One region of the Roseixanthobacter psychrophilus genome, then DNA from elsewhere that is predicted to be linked to it. Evidence: predicted binding sites of a transcription regulator. Region 1 holds the regulator's gene; each other region holds the start of a gene.
The links. Region 1 encodes PhoB, which activates phosphate uptake and scavenging genes when phosphate is short. Its sites were predicted from a motif close to TGTCATNNANCTGTCAT; they were not measured.
Positions count from the first base shown of each region.

Region 2: the regulator PhoB is predicted to act here: its motif matches at 2,868-2,884, upstream of V5F77_RS01960 (NAD-glutamate dehydrogenase).
Region 3: the regulator PhoB is predicted to act here: its motif matches at 2,033-2,049, upstream of ugpB (sn-glycerol-3-phosphate ABC transporter substrate-binding protein UgpB).
Region 4: the regulator PhoB is predicted to act here: its motif matches at 2,861-2,877, upstream of phnD (phosphate/phosphite/phosphonate ABC transporter substrate-binding protein).

Region 1 is NZ_JBAFWT010000024.1:31,571-36,357, forward strand. It holds gene pstB (phosphate ABC transporter ATP-binding protein PstB) at 1-222, shown strand, start outside; gene phoU (phosphate signaling complex protein PhoU) at 242-970, shown strand; gene phoB (phosphate regulon transcriptional regulator PhoB) at 976-1,677, shown strand; gene V5F77_RS18945 (hypothetical protein) at 1,959-2,333, shown strand; gene V5F77_RS18950 (tripartite tricarboxylate transporter substrate binding protein) at 2,560-3,543, shown strand; gene V5F77_RS18955 (GcrA family cell cycle regulator) at 3,786-4,298, opposite strand; gene V5F77_RS18960 (aspartate aminotransferase family protein) at 4,634-4,787, shown strand, end outside.
Region 2 is NZ_JBAFWT010000001.1:419,893-424,679, reverse strand. It holds gene V5F77_RS01960 (NAD-glutamate dehydrogenase) at 1-2,783, opposite strand, end outside; gene V5F77_RS01955 (peroxidase-related enzyme) at 3,007-3,672, shown strand; gene V5F77_RS01950 (hypothetical protein) at 3,733-4,293, shown strand; gene V5F77_RS01945 (ABC transporter ATP-binding protein) at 4,485-4,787, shown strand, end outside.
Region 3 is NZ_JBAFWT010000016.1:93,536-98,322, forward strand. It holds gene V5F77_RS15510 (amidohydrolase family protein) at 1-537, opposite strand, end outside; gene ugpB (sn-glycerol-3-phosphate ABC transporter substrate-binding protein UgpB) at 663-1,976, opposite strand; gene V5F77_RS15520 (helix-turn-helix domain-containing protein) at 2,097-3,179, opposite strand; gene V5F77_RS15525 (twin-arginine translocation signal domain-containing protein) at 3,516-3,863, shown strand; gene V5F77_RS15530 (MFS transporter) at 4,372-4,787, opposite strand, start outside.
Region 4 is NZ_JBAFWT010000021.1:83,678-88,464, forward strand. It holds gene phnC (phosphonate ABC transporter ATP-binding protein) at 223-1,062, opposite strand; gene phnE (phosphonate ABC transporter, permease protein PhnE) at 1,059-1,892, opposite strand; gene phnD (phosphate/phosphite/phosphonate ABC transporter substrate-binding protein) at 1,923-2,780, opposite strand; gene V5F77_RS17970 (HAD-IIA family hydrolase) at 2,991-3,785, shown strand; gene V5F77_RS17975 (MurR/RpiR family transcriptional regulator) at 3,805-4,656, opposite strand.

The DNA.
Region 1 (4,787 bases):
GACCCGATCTCCACCTCGAAGATCGAAGATCTGATCGACGAGTTGAAGCAGGATTTCACGATCGTCATCGTGACCCACAACATGCAGCAGGCGGCGCGCTGCGCCGATATCACGGCCTTCTTCTATCTGGGAGAATTGGTTGAAGTCGCGCCATCCGACGTGATCTTCACCAATCCCAAGCAGATCAAGACCCGCGACTACATCACCGGCCGCTTCGGCTGAGCGAACAAGGATCTGCGAGATGTCCGACCATACCGTCTCGGCCTTCGATGCCGAGCTGAAGGAGATCGGCCGCAAGGTCGTCGAAATGGGTGGCCAGTCCGAGCGCATGGTGGCCGATGCCGTCGGCGCCCTGATCCGCCGCGATACCGCCGCCGCCCAGCGGGTGATCCTGCTCGACACGAGCGTCGATCACCTGCAGCGGGAAATCGAGGAAAAGGCCATCCTCTGCATCGCCAAGCGTCAGCCGGTCGCCAGCGACCTGCGTGACGTGGTGGCTTCGATCCGCATTGCTTCCGACCTGGAACGCATCGGCGATCTCGCCAAGAACGTGGGCAAGCGCGTGCTCGCCATCGAAGGGGAATACCATCCCCAGAAGCTGGTGCGCGGCGTCGAGCACATGTCCGACCTGGTGCTTGAGCAGCTCAAGGAAGTGCTGGACGCCTATGCCAGCCGCGACAAGGCCAAGGCCGTGGACGTGTGGGTGCGCGACAGCGGCATCGACACCATGTACACGTCCCTGTTCCGCGAGCTTCTCACCTATATGATGGAAGATCCGCGCAACATCTCGGTGTGCACGCATCTGCTGTTCTGCGCGAAGAACATCGAGCGCATCGGCGACCACGCGACCAATATCGCGGAAACCATCTATTACATGGTGTCCGGCCAGGTATTGTCGGACGAACGCCCGAAGGCGGATGTCTCCAGTGAGACCACCGTTGCTTTCCCGGGGGTTAGCCTTCAGGGGTAAAATCTGTGGCTGCGCGTATCTTGATTATCGAGGACGAGGAACCGCTGACCCTTCTGCTCCGCTACAATCTGGAGTCCGAGGGCTATTTCGTCGAAAGCGTCGGACGTGGCGACGAGGCCGAGACCCGGTTGCGCGAAAGCGTGCCGGATCTCGTGATCCTCGACTGGATGCTGCCGGGGTTATCGGGCATCGAACTGTGCCGCCGCCTGCGCACCCGTCCGGAAACGGAACGCCTGCCAGTCATCATGCTCACCGCAAGGGGCGACGAGACCGAGCGCGTGCGCGGCCTTGCTACCGGGGCTGACGATTATGTGGTGAAGCCCTTCTCCGTGCCGGAACTGTTGGCGCGCGTGCGCGCCCTGCTGCGCCGGGCGAAGCCGGAGCATGTCGCCACCCTACTGCGGGCCGGCGACATCGAGCTGGACCGGGAGACCCACCGGGTGCACCGCTCCGGCCGCGAGGTGCATCTCGGGCCAACCGAATTCCGCCTGCTGGAATTCCTCATGCAGAGCCCAGGACGGGTGTTCTCACGGGAGCAATTGCTCGACGGGGTGTGGGGGCAGGACGTCTATATCGACGAGCGCACCGTGGACGTGCATGTCGGCCGGCTGCGCAAGGCGATCAATCGCGGGCGCCAGTCGGATCCGATCCGCACCGTCCGTGGCGCCGGCTATTCCTTCAACGAGATGTTCGCCCGCGTTCACTGAGCGGATGACGAGGAAGGCCCATGGGTTGACTCATGGGTCTTCGGCCAAGCTTGGGCCTTCGGTCAAGCTAGCGCGGCGCCTGAGCGTAGCCCTCCCGGCCCCGTTCGGAAGCCGCTGGTATGATGCGGTCCGCGCTCAAGGCGGCATCATCCGAAGGTTGCGGTAGGTCATCCCAAACGAGGATATCGGCGTCCTCCCGTGTGATGGCCGCCCGATGGGGCCATGGCTAAACGTGAAGGCAACGGAGGATTTGGCCTCCAGTCTTCACGAGACCCTGCGCTATGGCCCAAGAGTCCCATCCCCTGCCGCCGTTCTCCGCGTCCGTATCCCGCGTGCGGACGGCATCCAACGCCAGCGCCGTGCGCCGCTGGAACGCGCTCCTGGCGGTGTGCCTCGGTGGCATGCTGCTCGCCTCGGCCTTCACCAGCGCTAGGGCGGGTGAGATCTCGCCGCCGCTGAATTGCGCGGAAGCCGCGTCGATCATCGCCCGCTCGGGCGCGGCGATCATCCGCAACTCACCGACCACCTACGACCGCTATGTGCGCGACGGCAGCTTCTGCGGCCCGGATGGGGCCACGACCCCGGCCTTCGTTCCGACCTGGGACAATCCGGATTGTTTCGTCGGATACAGCTGCGGCAATTTCCCTTCGCGCTAGCGCCGGAGCCGCTCAGGCTCAATCGCGCTCGGCGGCGAATCCCGCTCCAACTCTTGGATAGAGAAGGTTCACCGATCAGATGGGCCACTCAATCTGATCGGAACGTGTGCCAGGTGGCGCCGGATCGGCTGCTCCGCTCCTCCAAGCTGCGCCGATGGTCGAATAGGTGAGGGGCTTCTTCCTCAGCGTAATCTTGCCTTAAGATGCGCGCCGAGGAGACCCAAGCATGAAGAAAATCCTAGGCATCGTTGCCGTGGCCGCCACTTTGTTTTCAGGGGCGGCACAGGCGCAGGCGCCCGTGCAGCAAGATTATCCAAACCGGCCGATCCGGCTCGTTGTGCCGTTTGCGGCGGGCGGTTCCACCGACATCGTCGCCCGCATCATCGCTGCGAAGATGAGCGATATTCTCAAACAGCCCGTGGTGGTGGAAAATCGCGGCGGTGCCGGCGGCAATGCGGGGGCAGCCTCCGTCGCCCGCGCCGCGCCGGACGGATACACGGTGCTGATGGGCACGGTCGCCACCCATGCCATCAATCCCGCGCTTTACGCCAAGATGCCCTATGACCCGGTGAAGGATTTCGCGCCGGTCTCGCTGCTGGTGAATGTGCCCAATGTGGTGATCGTCCATCCCTCATTGAACGTGAAGACCACGGCGGAGCTGATCGCGCTGCTGAAGGCCAATCCGGACAAATATGAATATGCCTCCTCGGGCGTCGGCACGCCGCTGCACCTGTCGGGCGCGCTGTTCGAGAGCATGGCCGGCGTGAAGATGACCCATATTCCCTACAAGGGCGCGGGCCCCGCAATGCTCGATGTGGTCAGCGGCAATGTGAAGATCATGTTCGACAATCTGCCGTCCGCCATCGGCCAGATCCGCAAGGGCGCGGTGGTGGGCTTGGCTGTGACCACGAAGGAGCGCTCGCCGGCCGCTCCGGATATCCCGACCGTTTCGGAATCCGGCCTGCCGGGTTATGAGACCTATTCCTGGAACGCGATCTTCGCGCCGGCGGGAACGCCCATGGCCTATATCGACAAGCTGGCCGCGGCGGGCGCGCAGGCGGTTGCCGATCCTGAGGTCAAGGCGAAGCTGGCGGATCTCAGCGCCATCACTGTCGGCAGCAGGCCGGATCAGCTCGCCGCCCACGTGAAGTCTGAAATCGCCAAATGGGCGCCGGTGGTGAAGGCGTCGGGCGCCTCGGTCTCCGAATAATCATCGGCTATCCCGCCCCCCGCCTGCGGGGGGCGGCCATCTAAGACGCTGCCCCGCCTCGCGGGGGCGGCGATCAGGGAGGCGGTGCCGCGCCGGTTGGCGGCGCAAACGCAGTTCCTGTCGACCCGTCCAGGGAGGCCGGGCCCTTCAGCGCACCGGATCACATGCCGGTCTGTAGCGCTCGGCACCTTTTCTTAGGCGTGTCGGTGTCCGCGTCGCGCGCGGGCACCGAATGTGTGATGTCAGATCCGCGCCACCCGCCGGTCGCGCCGGCGATCCTGCGTCGGCTGGTAGGCCATGCGCGCATGGGTCGCGCAATAGGGCATCCCCGAGAGGCTGCGCCCGCCGCAGAAATAGAAGCTCTCCGTCCCAGGCTCGCCGATCGGCCAGCGGCAGGTACCTTCGGTGAGGTTCATGATGGTGCAGCGCTGCCCCATGGCGACGATATTGTCGCCGCCCACCGGACGTGGCGCAGGCGCGGGTGCCACGAAGGCTTCGAGAGCGGGCGCCAGGGCGGTGTTGCCGTTGGTCTGCGGACGTTGCGGGGGCTTGTTCACCGGCGCTTCGGGCCGTGCTTTGCGCGGACGGGCCGCAGGCGCGGTGGATTTCGCCCGGCCGGACAGGCCGAGGCGATGCACTTTGCCGATCACCGCATTGCGGGTGATGCCGCCCAGCTCGCCGGCGATCTGGCTTGCGGAAAGCCCTTCACCCCAGAGCTTCTTCAAGAGTTCGACGCGCTCGTCGTTCCAGCTCATCGCTCTCCTCCTTTGACTCTTCTCCCGCCCCCAGGCGCGCGATGGCGCGCGGGTTCGCAGGGCCCAACGTCACTTGGGGAACAGGCCGCACGACATATCGTGGTCGGCCACGAGCAAACTACAATATGCACGCCCGCCCGCACAGAGTCGGAATGCATTCACGGGCCGTTGTCCCCAAGTGGTTACGATCAGGTTAACCGCCGCGCTCTGTTGACCTCACGCGCGCGATCATTAGAATCCCTTTTTGTCGGGCCGCCCCGCGAGGGCGGCCTTTGGCGTTTCTGATGTCACGCGAAGCGCTCTTCGCTTCGCGCAACCCCAAGAGGAGGGGTCCCGTGATCACCCCCGTTCTGCCGACCTATGCGCGCATCGACCTTGTTTTCGAGAGGGGAGAGGGCTGCTGGCTCGTCACGACGGACGGGCGACGCTTTCTTGATTTTACTGCCGGCATCGCCGTCAACGTGCTGGGTCATGCCCATCCTTATCTGG
Region 2 (4,787 bases), on a different contig from region 1:
ATGTCGGAGAAGGTGGCGGTGCCCTTGTCGGCCGCGACCACGAGATAGGGATCGTCGCCGTCGACGCGCACGGTCAGCGGCGGGTGCACCACCTCGCCGCCCTTGAGATTGTCGGTGATTTCCAGCAGAGCGGTGACGAAGATCTTGTAGGCGGCGATGCCTTCCGCCTGGATCGCGTCGCGCGAGCCGCCGATGGGCAGGTGCTTGGGCACGAAGCCGCCCTTGGCGCCCACCGGCACGATGACCGCATTCTTCACCTGCTGCGCCTTCACCAGGCCGAGCACCTCGGTGCGGAAATCCTGCGGCCGGTCGGACCAGCGCAGGCCGCCGCGCGCCACATGGCCGAAGCGCAGATGCACGCCTTCGACCCGGGGCGAATAGACGAACACCTCATACATGGGCCGGGGCAGGGGGAGCCCCTCCACCTTGGCACTGTCGTATTTGATGGCGATGGCGCCCTTGGGCCGGCCGTCCCCATCCACCTGATAGAAGGTGGTGCGCAGCGCCGCGTCCACGAGATTGACGAAGCGGCGCAGGATGCGGTCCTCGTCGAGCGAGGACACGTCGGCGAGGGCCGCCTCGATCTCCTCGCGCGGCGGCGCGGCACGGGCGGCGCGGGCCTGCGGGCTCGCATCGAGGCGCGGATCGAATGAGGTGTGGAACAACTGGACGATCCGGGCAGCCACGTCCGCGTGGTTGATCAGCGTGGTCCACAGATAGTCCTGGGAATAGGGAATGCCGGCCTGCCGGAGATAACGGGCCAGCGCACGGGCGAGCGCGACGTCGCGCCAGCCGAGGCCGGTGTCGAGCACCAAGGCGTTGAAGCCGTCGTTCTCCGCCTCGCCGCGCAGCACGGCGGTGAGCAGATCTTCCAGCCGGGCGGCCGAGCCGGACACCTCGATGGTGCCGGCATCCACCCGTTCCAGGGTCATTTCATGCAGCCAGGAGCGGCGCACCTCGGTGTCGGCGCCGCACACCGGCTCGATATGATAGGTGCGCTCGTTGATCGCCTTGAGGCCCATGTTCTCCAGCATCGGCACGCGCTCGGAGAGCGGGAGCGGCCGGCCGAAGGAGAGCAGGCGCAGCGAGATGCGGTTCGCGGGGTCGCCCGGGCGGCGGTAGAAGTCGAGCGCGATCGGCCGCTCGGGGGAGAGCCGCTCCAGCCGCTCGATGTCGGCGACGGCGGTCTCGATCCCGTAGGCGGCGATGTAGCCGGCGTCGAACGCATCGCCGTAGCGCTCGAACAGCAGGCCGGCATCGCTGACGCCCGGCGCCTCGCGCAGCGCCTGGCGCAGGCGGTCGCTCCAGGAGAGCACGTCCTCGGCCACGGCGGCTTCCAGCGCGAAGCGATCCACCTCCGGCGTGCGGCCTTCGCGCCGGCCGATGATGTAATGCACGCGGGTCAGCGGCACATCCGAGAGGAAGGAAGGCGAGGCGGCCGAGACGTGTCCGCCGAAGGCGGCGGCGAGGCGTGCGCCGATCTTGTCGCGCAGCGCCGCGTCGAAGCGCTCGCGCGGCACATAGACCAGAACCGAGACGAAGCGATCGAACGCATCCACCCGCGGCAGCACCCGCACGCGCGGGCGGTCGTAGAGCGAGAGGATGTCGCGGGCGAACACCAACAGGGTGGTCGGGTCGATCTGGAACAGGTCGTCGCGCGGATAGGTTTCGAGCACGGTGCCGAGCGCCTTGCCCGAATGGCTCTCGCGGTCGAGCCCGGCCTCTTCCACCACCATCTCCACCTTGCGGCGCAGATAGGGGATCTGGCGGACCGAGTCGGTATAGGCGGTGGCGGTGAACAGGCCGATGATGCGCAACTCGCCCAAAAGGCGGCCATCGTCGGCATGCAGCTTCACGCCGACATAATCCAGGAACGCGCGGCGGTGCACCCGCGAGCGCAGCGAGGATTTGGTGACGATCAGCGGCAACGGGCCGGCGAGGAACTGGCGGATTTCCGGCGTCGTCACCACCGCTTCCTCGCCGAGGCGCAATTCGTGCACCTCGCGGTCGCGCAGGATGCCGAGGCCCTCCTCGGCGACTTCCAGGCCGCCGTCGGCGGCAAGCGCATAGCGGCGCACGCCGATGAAGATGAAATCGTCGCTGGCCAGCCAGTCGATGAAATCGGCGGCTTCCTTGCGCTCTTCCTTGGAATAGGGCTGCGACTTGCGGCGGAAGCCTTCCGCCGCCTGCCGCACTTCGGCACGCATGGCCTGGAAATCGGCATTGGCGGCGCGCACGTCGGCGAGCGTCTTGTCGAGCGCGGCCTTGAGCGTCTCGCGCCCCTCGGCGGTTTCCAGCGCCTGGATATGTATGTGGATCAGGCTTTCGCGGGCGGAGCGCTTGCGGCCCTGGGAGAGGTCGGTCTCGATGCCGGTGGCCACGCCATCGCCATTGCGCTCGACGGCGAAGATGGGATGGGTAACGAACTTCGGCTCGAAATTCCCGTCGGCCAGTTCGCCGGCGATCGAATCGAACAGGAAGGCCATATCCTCATTGACGGTCTCGACCACCGTGATGGCGGGCGCGCCGGACCATTGGGGATTGAACACCCGCACGTCGTGCTGTCCCGGCACGCGGCCGGAGAGATGGGCATGGGCTTCGCGGCACAATTGCGCCAGGGCTTCCGGGAGCAGGGTTTCCACGTCCTCCGGGGCAGCGCCGGCGAGCAGGGCACGGGCGAAAAAATCGGGCACCGGGCCGCCGGCAAGCAGCGCCACGGTTTCGTCGATGCGCGCCTGGGCGGTGAAACCAAGCTCTGAACCTTGAAATCCTAGGACGTTCATGGCCTCTCCCCTTCAGCCCCGCCCGAAGTGTGGGGCCTGTCGTCCTCAGATCGGACGTTCTGACTGTGGGTTTCGCTCAGAGCCGCGACGGAACGATGACGGGGATCTCTATCTAAGGGGGAGCAGGATGACCGCGCCGAAGAGCACAGGCAAGCCCAAGAAATTAAAGTCAAAGTCTGCTGAAAATGCAGGCGCGCCCAAGACCGGGGCAGTCCAGGCCGCCATGCAGGCCGTGGCGCGCGCCGCGACCACCGTCGCCGCCAAGGCCAAGGCCGGGCCCGCGCGGAAGCCCGCCGCCGTGAAGGCACCGCCGGCCCGGCCGGCCGACGATGCGCCGCTGATCGCGCTCGACCTGCCGCCAGCCCCTCTCGATCCCGGGAACCAGGCCTATTTCGACAAGTGCATGGAGAAGCTCGGCTTCGTGCCGAACGTTCTGGCGGCCTACAGTTTCGACATGGCCAAGCTGAATGCGTTCGCCGGCATATATAACGACCTCATGCTGGCGCCCTCCGGCCTCTCGAAGCTGGAGCGGGAGATGATCGCGGTGGCGGTATCGAGCGTGAACCGCTGTTATTACTGCCTGACCGCCCATGGCGCGGCGGTGCGGGCGCTTTCGGGCGATCCGATCCTGGGCGAGCAGATGGTGATGAATTATCGCGCCGCGCGCCTGGAGCCGCGCCAACGGGGCATGCTGGACTTCGCCGTCAAGCTGACCGAGCGGCCCCACGAAGTGGAAGAGGCGGACCGCGAGGGCCTGCGGAAGCTGGGCTTTTCCGAGCGGGACATCTGGGACATCGCGGCGGTGACGGGGTTCTTCAACATGTCGAACCGCATTGCCGGCGGCGTCGATATGCGGCCGAACCCGGCCTACCACAGCCAGTCGCGCTGAGGGTATCGCGCAGCGCCGGCCCTTGCGTTATATTCTTAGGAATATAATTTGAAGGTCGGCATGCGCTATTTCTCCCTGCGCGGGTTCCACCCGCGTCGTTCTTCCCGGACCCGCCTCGGCGCCGCCGGGGTCTTCGCGCTGCTCGCGCTGGGCGCGGGTCCCGGCGCGGCCCTCACCGTCGAGGGGGAGGGTTGCGCGGGCGGCGCGTGGCCGCTCGATCGGGCACGCGCCGCCCTCGACGGCGCGACCGAGCGGGCCGTCAGCGGCGCGCGGCTGCCGGCGGCGGAAGCGGCGGTCATTCTCCAGCTCGTGCCGCTCAAGGAGGCGGGGTTGCCCTATCCGCCGACCCGCCTGCCGGCGGACGGCGGGACCTTTGCCGGCTTCCTGCTCGTGCCGGCGCCGCCTGCCTCCGGGCGGCTGGAGGTGAGCCTGTCGCAAGGCGGCTGGATCGATCTGATGCAGGACGGCAAAAGCCTGACCCCCGTCGCCTTCACCGGGGTGCGCGGATGCCCCGGCCTGCGCAAGAGCGTGCGGTTCGACGTCGCGCCGACGCCCTTGGTGCTACAGCTCTCGGGGGTAGCGGGGGACCACGTGATCGTGGCCGTTTCGTCGGTCCCGTAACCTGGATCCATGCGATCCACAGGGCGCTTCACGGCTGAGACTTTTGGCGCAGCTTATTCCTATTGACGGCAGCCAAGCTCACCGTGCTAGGTTGCGCCGCAAGATCAAAAGCATCACGCAAGATGCGGTCTCTAGGGGAGCCGGCGGGCGCACTGCGCTACGGGCCGAAACAAGCGAGGACGCAGAGCACGATGACGGACACTGTCTCAGACGTGCCCTACATCGTTGAAGCAGAGGGTCTCACCAAAGAGTTCAAGGGTTTCGCGGCGGTCAAGAACGTCAACCTGCGGATTCGACGGCACACCATTCACGCCCTGATCGGGCCGAATGGCGCTGGCAAGACCACATGCTTCAACCTGATCACGAAATTCCTGGAGCCGACCCGTGGCGTCATTCGCCTGAACGGGAAGGAGATTACGCGCACCAAGCCCGCCGACGTGGCGCGCCTGGGGATGGTGCGCTCGTTCCAGATCTCGGCCACGTTCGGGCACCTG
Region 3 (4,787 bases), on a different contig from region 1:
CGGCTTCAGCAGTTCCGGCGCGCCCTCCAGCACGTAGGGCAGCACATAGGAATCGCCGGGGTGCAGATAGAGCGGCAGGTCGAGCGCCTGCAGCCGCTCCCAGAACACGTCGTAGCGCGGGTCATCAAGATAGATGCCGTTGGTCTGCCCATTCACCATCGCGCCGACGAAGCCAAGCTCGCGCACGCAGCGTTCCAGCTCATCGGCGGCGGCGCTCGCGTCTTGCATGGCCAGATGTGCGAAGCCGCTATAGCGATCGGCGCGCTTGGCCACCTCCGCCGCGAGCAGATCATTGGCGCGCCGCGCCATCTTCACGGCAACGGCGGTGTCGGGCTCCACCTGGACGCCGGGGCCGGAGAGCGAGAGCACTGCCCGTTCAACCCCGGCACTCGCCATCGCCGCTAGGCGCTGCTCGCCGAAATCCGACATCGCCGCGATCAGGCTTGCCCGGCCCTGCGGCGATACCTTGGGCATGGCCTGGTCCAGATAGGGGATGAAATCCGGCAGCATGAAATGTTCTTCGAGGGCGATTTTCATGGCGCGGCCTTTGCCGGGATGGCGGGATGGGCGTCAAAGCGGGATGGGCGTCAAAGCTTATCCCCCTCTCCCCGCCGGGGAGAGGGCCGGAGTGAGGGGGCACCGGGCAAAGGGGGCCAAGCCCCCTATTGGTTCGCCTTCTCGAATGCCCGCAGCAGCTCGTTGCCGCGCGCCTGCGCGGTGGCGAGGGCCTCCTTCGGGGTCTTCTTGCCGGCCAGGGTTTCTTCCAGCTCCTCCTCGATCACGTCGCGGATCTGCACGAACGAGCCGAAGCGCAGCCCCTTGGAATTTTCCGTGGGCGGATTGAGCGTCATCTGGAGGATCGACACGTCGGTGCCGGGGTTCTTCTCATAGAAACCCTGTGCCTTCGAGAGATCGTAAGCGGCCTGCGTGATCGGCAGATAGCCGGTCTGCTGGTGCCACCAGGCCTGGACGTCGGCGCGCGAGAGATAGGTGAAGAATTTCGCCACCCCGCGATATTCCTCCTTCGGCCGCCCGCTCAGCACCCAGAGCGAGGCGCCGCCGATGATGGAATTCTGCGGCGCGCCTTTCACCTCGGGCCAATAAGGCTGCATGCCATAGCCGAGGTCGAATTTGGCATTGGCGAGGATCGCCGCGCGGGCCGCGGAGGAGCCGATGGACATGGCGCATTCGCCGGAGAAAAACTTCGGATCCGCCTTGGACTGGCGTCCGCCGTAATCAAAGATCTTGGACTTCTGCCATTCCACCAGCGCTGTCCAATGCTTCTCCACCAGCGGGTTGGCGATCTCCAGCACGGTGTCGAGCCCGCCCATGCCGTTCTGCTTCGTGCCGATGGGAACATTGTGCCAGGCGGAGAGATTTTCGACATTCACCCAGGACGGCCATTGCGTGGTGAAACCGCAGGGCACCCCCGACGCCTGGAGCTTCTTCGCATCCGCCTCAACTTCCGGCCAGGTCTTGGGTGGCGTGTTCGGGTCGAGGCCCGCTTTGGCGAACAGATCCTTGTTGTAATACAGGATCGTGGTGGATGAATTGAACGGCATGGAGAGCATGTTGCCCGCCGTGTCGGAATAATAGCCGGTGACCGAGGGCAGATAAGTCTTAGTGTCGAACGGCTCGTTCGTGTCGGCCATCAGCTTGTAGACCGGATAGATCGCGCCTTTGGCGGCCATCATCGTGGCGGTGCCCACCTCGAACACCTGCACGATGGCGGGATGCTGCTTGGCGCGGAAGGCGGCGATGGCGCCGGTCATGGTCTCGGGATAGGCGCCCTTGTACACCGGGACGATCTTGTATTCGCTCTGCGAGGCGTTGAAATCGTTCGCGATCTTTTCCAGCTTCTCGCCCAGCGGGCCGGACATGGCGTGCCACCACTGGATCTGCGTCTGTGCGCCAGCCGGACTGGCGAAGGTAAGCGCGGCGGCAACCACCGCCGGGACCAATGTGCGCAATCCCATCTCTGTCTCCTCAGGCGCATATGCACCATCTCGGGCCACACGGATGCGGGCTTTAGGTTACGTTTCGATGACAGCCGGCGCCAAATCCGGGAATGCAGCGGCCGGCCGGTGGCCGCGCCCTCAGGCCTGGAGCCCGCGCAGGATCGATTCAAGGTCGGCCGCCCCCCCGTCCGCCGGCCAGCGGGCGGGGACGGGGACGGGCGCGCGCGGGAGGCCGGCCTGCGCCGCGCTGCGGGCATCGCTCGGGCTGAAGCCGAATTCGCCCCGGAACGCCCTGCTGAAGCTGGAGGCATCGGCGAAGCGGAACGCCTCGGCGATCTGGCCGATGGCCCGCGCGTCCGCCGGGTCCGAGAGCGCCGCCATCGCCGCCAGCAGCCGCTGGCGCTGGATGTAGCGCGTCACGCCGCCGAGATCCTCGAACAGGCGATACAGGCGCGAGCGGGAAATGCCGAGCGTCCGGCATAGCCCCGCCGGGGTCAGGTTCGGCGCGCCGAGATTGCCCTGGATCATCCGCCTTGCCCGCTCCAGGGTGGTGCGCAGAATCGGCGCCCGCGCCTGTGCGAGGGACTCGGCGGTGGGGACGATGCAGGCGGCGAGCAGGGTGCGCGTCGCCTCCGCCACCGCCGGCAGGTCCGCCTGCGTCAGGCGGGGAAGCTGCTTTTCCAGGCTCAGCAGATAGTCTGCCAGCAGCCCGCCCAGCCCGCTGTCGGGAATGTCGTGCGGCGCGGCGTCGAAGGCGGCGGCGCTGCCGGCGAACAGGTCGCGCGGGATGAACAGCGTCAGCACCCGCCGATCATGTCCACCGCCGGCGAACGGTGCGGCTAGCGAGCGGAAGCCGAGCGGCGCGCGCCTGCCGGGACAGTCGCCTTCGTAGAGGACGAGGCACCAATGGTCGATCGGGTCCTTGCCGAGGTGCGTCCAGATCCGCTCGTATCCGGCGCCCGGCATTCGTGCCGAACTGAGCGCGAACCGGCCGAGGTTCCACACCTCCTGGTTCGCCACGAAGCCCGTCTCGGGCGCGGTCACCAGGGAAATGTCCACAGTGGGCGCCATGAAATCGTGCCAGCCGTCGAACTGCTCCGCCTTGGGCAGACCGGCGGTGCTGAACCGAACGGGCGCGAGCGGCAGCGCAGGCGCAGCATCGGCTAGCCTGGGATTTTGCGGCACCGCCGCCTCGTTGTGCCCCGCCTCCGGAAAGCGCATGTCGTCTCTGCTCGCAGCGGCCCGAAGGCCGGCTTTAGACTATCTTGGCACAGGCCAAGGTTAAACCGCCGTTTTGCCGGTGCCGCAGGGTCGAAATTGGGGCGCATGCGGGGCGGGCGACGGATTTGGACAATGCGCACACCCGCGGGACGGACGGCTCATCGCAAAACCCCCATGCCGCGCTAGTTTTGCCGATGCTGCCCGCTCCCCCCATCCGCACCGCGGGCAGCCTCAGAGCCCCCGCTCCGAAGGGCTTCCCGGAAAAGCGGCCCCGTTCTTTCCGGGAAGCCCGGCCCTTCCGAATTTGCCGGCCCTGCCGCGCCCGAGGACCGATTGATGCTGTCGCGCCGTAGCTTCCTGAAGACCCTTCTGACCGGAGCCGCCCTCGCGCCGCTCGCGATTATCGCCGCGCCTCCGCAGGCCCAGGCGCAACAGTGGCAGATCCCCAACCGGCGCTCGCCGAACTTCAACGCGCCCCCGCCCCCGCGCCGGGAGGCCCGTCCGCCGGCGCGGCGCGGCTATGTCTGGGTGCCGGGTTATTGGATGTGGAGTTCGCGCAACCGACGCTATGTCTGGGTCGCCGGCCGCTGGGAACGCAATCGCCCCGGCTTCCGCCATGTTGGCCCGCAATGGGTGCACCGCGGCGGCGAATGGGTGTTCATTCCCAGTCGCTGGGTCCGCTGACCGGGCTTCGGGAGCGCGCCCGGATTCCCCTGCGCCCCCTCTGAGAACGAGACGGCCCGGCTTCACCTCTCCCCGAGGGGGAGAGGTCGGCCGCGCAGCGGACGGGTGAGGGGGAAGAGCCTGTCCGAAATGGAACATGCCGCGCCGATAGGGCGCCGTCCCCCCCTCACCCCAGCCCTCTCCCCGGCGGGGAGAGGGGGAGATCCCGAATTCACCGCGCCCCCTCTGAGAGAGCGAGGACCCGGCTTCCCTTCTCCCGTCTGAGAGAGCGAGGACCCGAACTCACCTCTCCCCTCTGAGAACGGGCAGACCCGGCTTCACCTCTCCCCGAGGGGGAGAGGTCGGCCGCGCAGCGGACGGGTGAGGGGGCCGGGCCTTTCCAAAAACGATACAAGCCCGAGGGGGCTCCGTCCCCCCTCACCCCAACCCTCTCCCCGGCGGGGAGAGGGAGGTCCCGGATTCACCCGCTCCCTATGGGAACCCCGAGCGAGGGAGAGCGGTCCCCGGATCAGCGCTTCGGGCCACCTGCGGCGCGGGGCTTGTCGTCCACGCCCTCGGCCGGAATGGTGCCGGGGATATAGTTCGGCAGCCGTCCCGCCGGGATGATGGTGACGAGGGCAAGGCCCGCCATCAACAGCAGTCCCATTTTCAGTGCCGCAAGCCGGGCATCGGTATTGATGCGCACGGCCTCCGCCACTTGCGCCGGGGTTGCGGTGGTGCGCTCCAGCACGCCCTGGAGACGCTCGTTGCTGACGAACGTGATGGCGTCGAGATCCACCTGGCTCTGGATTTCCGGCGGCAAGGTGGGATTGTCGGCCAGCCCGCGCATGATGCTCGCGGAGAGCAGGCCCACCAGCAGCGCGCCCGCAACCGCCGTGCCGATGGCGGCGGCGAGATTGTTGGCGGTGCCGCGCAGCGAGCCGA
Region 4 (4,787 bases), on a different contig from region 1:
TCTTCCGCATTCATCTTGCGGAGCACGTTACTGTCAGCCGCTTCTGACTGGCGGCACGCGTATAGCGATCCACAATCTGGCTCGTCACACGGCCCCTCCCCGACATGATTTCTCGATCCGCGCAGCCCGCTTGTCAGTCTCCCGCCGCAAGGCGTGCATCCAGGCTGGGGGCATGGTCGGCTTCACCTCCGGAACGGCCGAAAGCCGCGCGTCCGGGCCCGCTCAGCAGGCCTCGCTTGGGGGGGCATCGATGCTGCCGTGATAGATCGCATCGATCTGTGCCATGTCGATATCGCCGGCCGGCGCGTCCAGCACCACCTGACCGGCGCGCAGGGCGACGATCCGGTCGGCATAGCGCCGGGCAAGGTCGGTCTGGTGCAGGCTGCACAGCACCGCGATGCCCCGCTCGCGGGCGATCTCGCGCAGGACATTGAGGACATTCTCGGCCGAGGCGGGATCGAGGCTCGCCACCGGCTCGTCGGCGAGGATCAGCTTGCTCTGCTGGGCGAGGACGCGGGCGATGGCGACCCGCTGCTGCTGCCCGCCCGAGAGCGAATCCGCCCGCTGGTAGGCGCGGTCCAGCAGGCCGACCCGGTCCAACGCCGCCAGCGCGATCTGCCGGTCCGCGGACCGGAACATGCGGGCCAGCACCCGCCACGTGGGGGTATGCCCCAGCCGCCCGGCCAGCACGTTGTCGCGCGCGCTCAACCGGCCGATCAGGTTGAATTGCTGGAAGATCAGGCCGATCGAGCGCCTTTGTTCGCGCAGCGCGCCGCGGTTGAGGCTGGCGATGTCCCGTCCCATCACCCGCACCTGCCCGCCATCCACTTCCACGAGGCGCGAAATGCAGCGGAAAACGGTGCTCTTCCCGGCGCCGCTCGGCCCCAAAAGCGCCACCACTTCGCCGGGCCGGATGGTGAATTGCACATCGCGCAGCGCCTGCGCCGTGCCGTACATCTTCGAGACGCCCACCAGCTCCAGGGCCGGCGGACCCTGCTCGCGGGCGGAGGGCAACGCGTCCAGGGCCGCGCCGCGCAGGGAGGGCGGGAGCGCGGCGGTCATGCGAGCCTCCGGCGCAGCCACGCGCTGAGCTGGTCGATGGCGGTGACCATGATCAGCATGATGACCGTCACCGTCAGCAGCTTCGGGAAATCCAGGAGGTCGATGGCGGCCTTGATCTCGATGCCGATGCCGCCGGCACCGACGATGCCGAGGATGGTCGAGGTGCGCACATTGGCCTCCCACATATAAAGGGAGATCGACGCGAGATTGGGCAGCGCCGAAGGCAGCAAGGCATAAGAGATGATCTTGGTGCGGTTGGCGCCGGTCATGGCGGCCGCTTCAAGGGGCGCGCGCGGCAAGGTCTCGATCACTTCGCTGTTGAGCTTGGCGATCACGCCCACCGAATGAACGATCATGCCGAGCACGCCGGCGAACGGCCCGAGCCCCACCGCCGCCACGAACAGCAGCGCGAACACCACGGTATCGACGCCCCGGCAGCAATTCACCAGCCAGCGGATCGGCAAGGCGATGAGCGGCGAGGGGGTCACGTTGCGGGCGATGAACACCGAGAGCGGAAACCCGAACACGGTGGCGAAGGTGGTTCCCACGGTCGCGATCGCCACCGTCTCCGCCGCCCGCAGCCAATAGACGTCGAGGTCGGCAAGATAGGGCGGCCAGGATTTGGCCGCCCATTGCAGCAGGCGCGGCACGCCCGTAATCAGCCGCGCCGGATCGAATTCCGAGAGCCAGAGGCAGGCGACGAAGAACGCAGCCAACCCAAGGCAGAGGCCGATGCGGGCCAGCGAGCGGGGGGCGGCCAGGCTCTCCGGCTGTTCGACATAGACCCCGCCCGGATTTCGGACGGGCGGCACGCGCTTTTGGTCCCACATGGATCTGGTCCCGGCCAAGGAGGATGGCGGCTATTTCAGCACGCCGAGGTCGCGTCCCATTTTTTCAAGGACGGCATAGGGTTCATAGGTGGTGGAGATGAAGCCGGTATAGGGCTTCGGCAGAAGCTTCAGCTCTTCCGGCGTCAAGGAATTGAAGGCGGCCTGGAGCTTCTTGGCGAGCTCGGGATCGAGGCCCTGGCGCACCACGATGCATTCGTTGGGCAGCGGCTGCGATTCCCACACCACCTCATTGGCGTCGGCGGTCATCAGGCCGTTGCGGATCATGGTGTTGCGGTGAATATCCCAGCCCGTGGCGAGATCCACCTGCCCGTTGATGGTGGCCATCTGCGCCGCGGCGGCGGAAGCGCCCTCGGCATAGGGCTTGAAGAATTGCTTGGGCTCGATGCCCTGCGACTTGAAGTAATGGGTGGGCACCATCCAGCCGGTGGTCGAGCCGGTGTCGAGCATCTGCATCGACATGCCCTTGGCGTCGTCGGGGAATTTCGCGATCTTCAACCCCGGCCGGGCGACGATCAGGCCCTTATAATAGGGCTTGCCGTCCACCAGCATCATATTGATGACCTCGACGCCGCCATTGATCTTGGCCAGCACATAGCCCCACGGCCCCATCTGGGCCATGTCGATCTGGCCGCTGCTGATGGCGATGGAAATGCCGGCCCAGTCGTTGGCGACCGTGAGCTGCAAATCGACCCCCGCGCGGTCGCAGACGATCTTATAGATCGGCTCCCACACCTTCTTGGTCTCGGCCTGGGTCGGCTGGGAGGGCGCAAGGCCGACCTTGATGAGCGGGCGGGTTTGCGCGCGCAGGATCGCGGGTGCGGCGAGCATCGCCGCGGCCGTGATGAGAAACATCCGACGGCTGGTCATTCTCAGTCCCCTTCGATGCAATGCCAAAGGCGTCGAGGCTGCGGAAAAGCACCTCTCATCCCCACTTTACCCCCTGGATGATGAAAATTCAGTGACACAAATTATTAATTGAGTAAAACTCAAATTATGGGCAAAAATCGCCGCAGGTGCTTATTTCCAAGGACATTCGGCGCGAGAATGAAGAAAACTCAGGTGTTAGACGGCGAGGAAATGCAGGACTCACAACGTGACATCGGCCCGGACGTCGTGGGCCGCGATGCCGACATCGACGGCTTGCAGGCCGCCCGAACGGCCCTTGCCCAGGCGCGCGGGCTCCTCATCGACCTCGACGGCACGCTGATGCACGCCCACCGCGTCCTGCCCGGCGCGCGCGATCTCATCCGCCGCCACGGCCGCAGATCCATGGTCCTGTCGAACAATTCGTCAGATACCTGCGCGACGCTCAGCCAGCGGCTGCGCGTCGCCGGCATGGAAATTCCCGCCGGCCGCATCATTCTCGCCGGCGTGGAGACCATCGCGCTCACGGCCCGGCGCTGGCCTGGCGCCCGCGTGCTCCTGTGCGCCGCGCCGGTTCTGCAAGCGGCGGCGGCGGAGGCCGGGCTTTGCCTGACGCGGGAGCGGGCGGAGGTGGTGATCATCGCCCGGGACGAACAGTTCGACTATGCCGCCTTGAGCGCGGCCGCGAACGCCGTCAGCCGGGGCGCCGCCTTCGTCGTGACCAATCCCGACGGCGCGCACCCAGGTCCGGGGCGCCTGCGGGTTCCCGAGACCGGCGCCCTCGCCGCCGCGGTCGCCGCCGCCGCCGGGCGGCAGCCCGACCTGGTGGTCGGAAAGCCCTCGCCCGGCCTGTTCCAGACTGCACTGGCAAAGCTCGGCCTTACCGCCGACCAGGCACTGATGATCGGCGACAATCCCGCCACCGACGGGCGCGGCGCAAGCGCCCTCGGCATGCCCGCCTGCATCCTCGACGACACGCTCACTTTGCCGCGCCTGCTGGCGGCGTGAGCCCCGAGCCGATGCGGGTCTAAGGCGCGCGCGGGCGCTTGGTGCCGATGACCTCGTAGGATTTCTGGATCGCCTCCAGCGATTCCTTCCATCGCAGCAGGGCCAGCCGCGCGTACAGGATGTCGATCACCACCATCTGCGCGATGCGGCTCGACAGCGCTTCCATGCGGAAGCGGGTTTCCTGGGACGAGGTGTAGAGCACCACCTCGCAATGCTCCTGCAGCGGCGATTTGCCGAAGTTGGTGATGCAGATGGTCCGCGCGCCCGCTTCGCGCGCGATCCGCGTGGATTCCAGCGTCTCCTGGGTCCGTCCGGAATGGGAGATGGTCACCGTCGCCACGTTGGGGCCGGTGAAGGCGGCGCTCACCGCCTGCACATGGGCATCGGTGACGCATTTCGTGGACAGCCCCAATTGCAGGAACCGATAGGCCGCATCCTCGGCAATGGGGGCGGCGGTGCCGACGCCGTAGAACTCGATGCGCTGCGCCACCAGCATGAGCGCTGCGGCGCGGTCGATGGCCGCCACATCCAGCACCTTCGCGGTATCCTCGATCGCCAGCATATGGCTCGCGGCGATTTTCGCCACCACATCGGCGGCCCCGTCGCCGGGCACGATCGCCTCATGGAGCAAGGCCCGGGACGCCGCCATTTCCTTGGCGATGGCGATCTTCAACTGGGGAAATCCGGCGGCCCCGATATGCCGGCACAGGCCGATCACCGACCCCTCGCTGGCATTGCTCGCCTCGGCCACCTCGTTCACGGACATATCAAGGATCAGGGCGGGATTTTCCACCAGATAGGCCGCGATGCGCCGGGCCGCGGGGGGCAATTCCTCCAGCGACGCCTTCAGCTTGGCAAGCGGAAACTCCATTACGCGCACCCATGCTGCTGATTGATTGAGCGCCATTCATACTAACACGCCGCCCCTCCCGGCTACCCCCCGCCGCGGCAAATCGGGCGAAGAGATCGGGCGCCACGGCCATGCATGTCAGCCCATCGTCT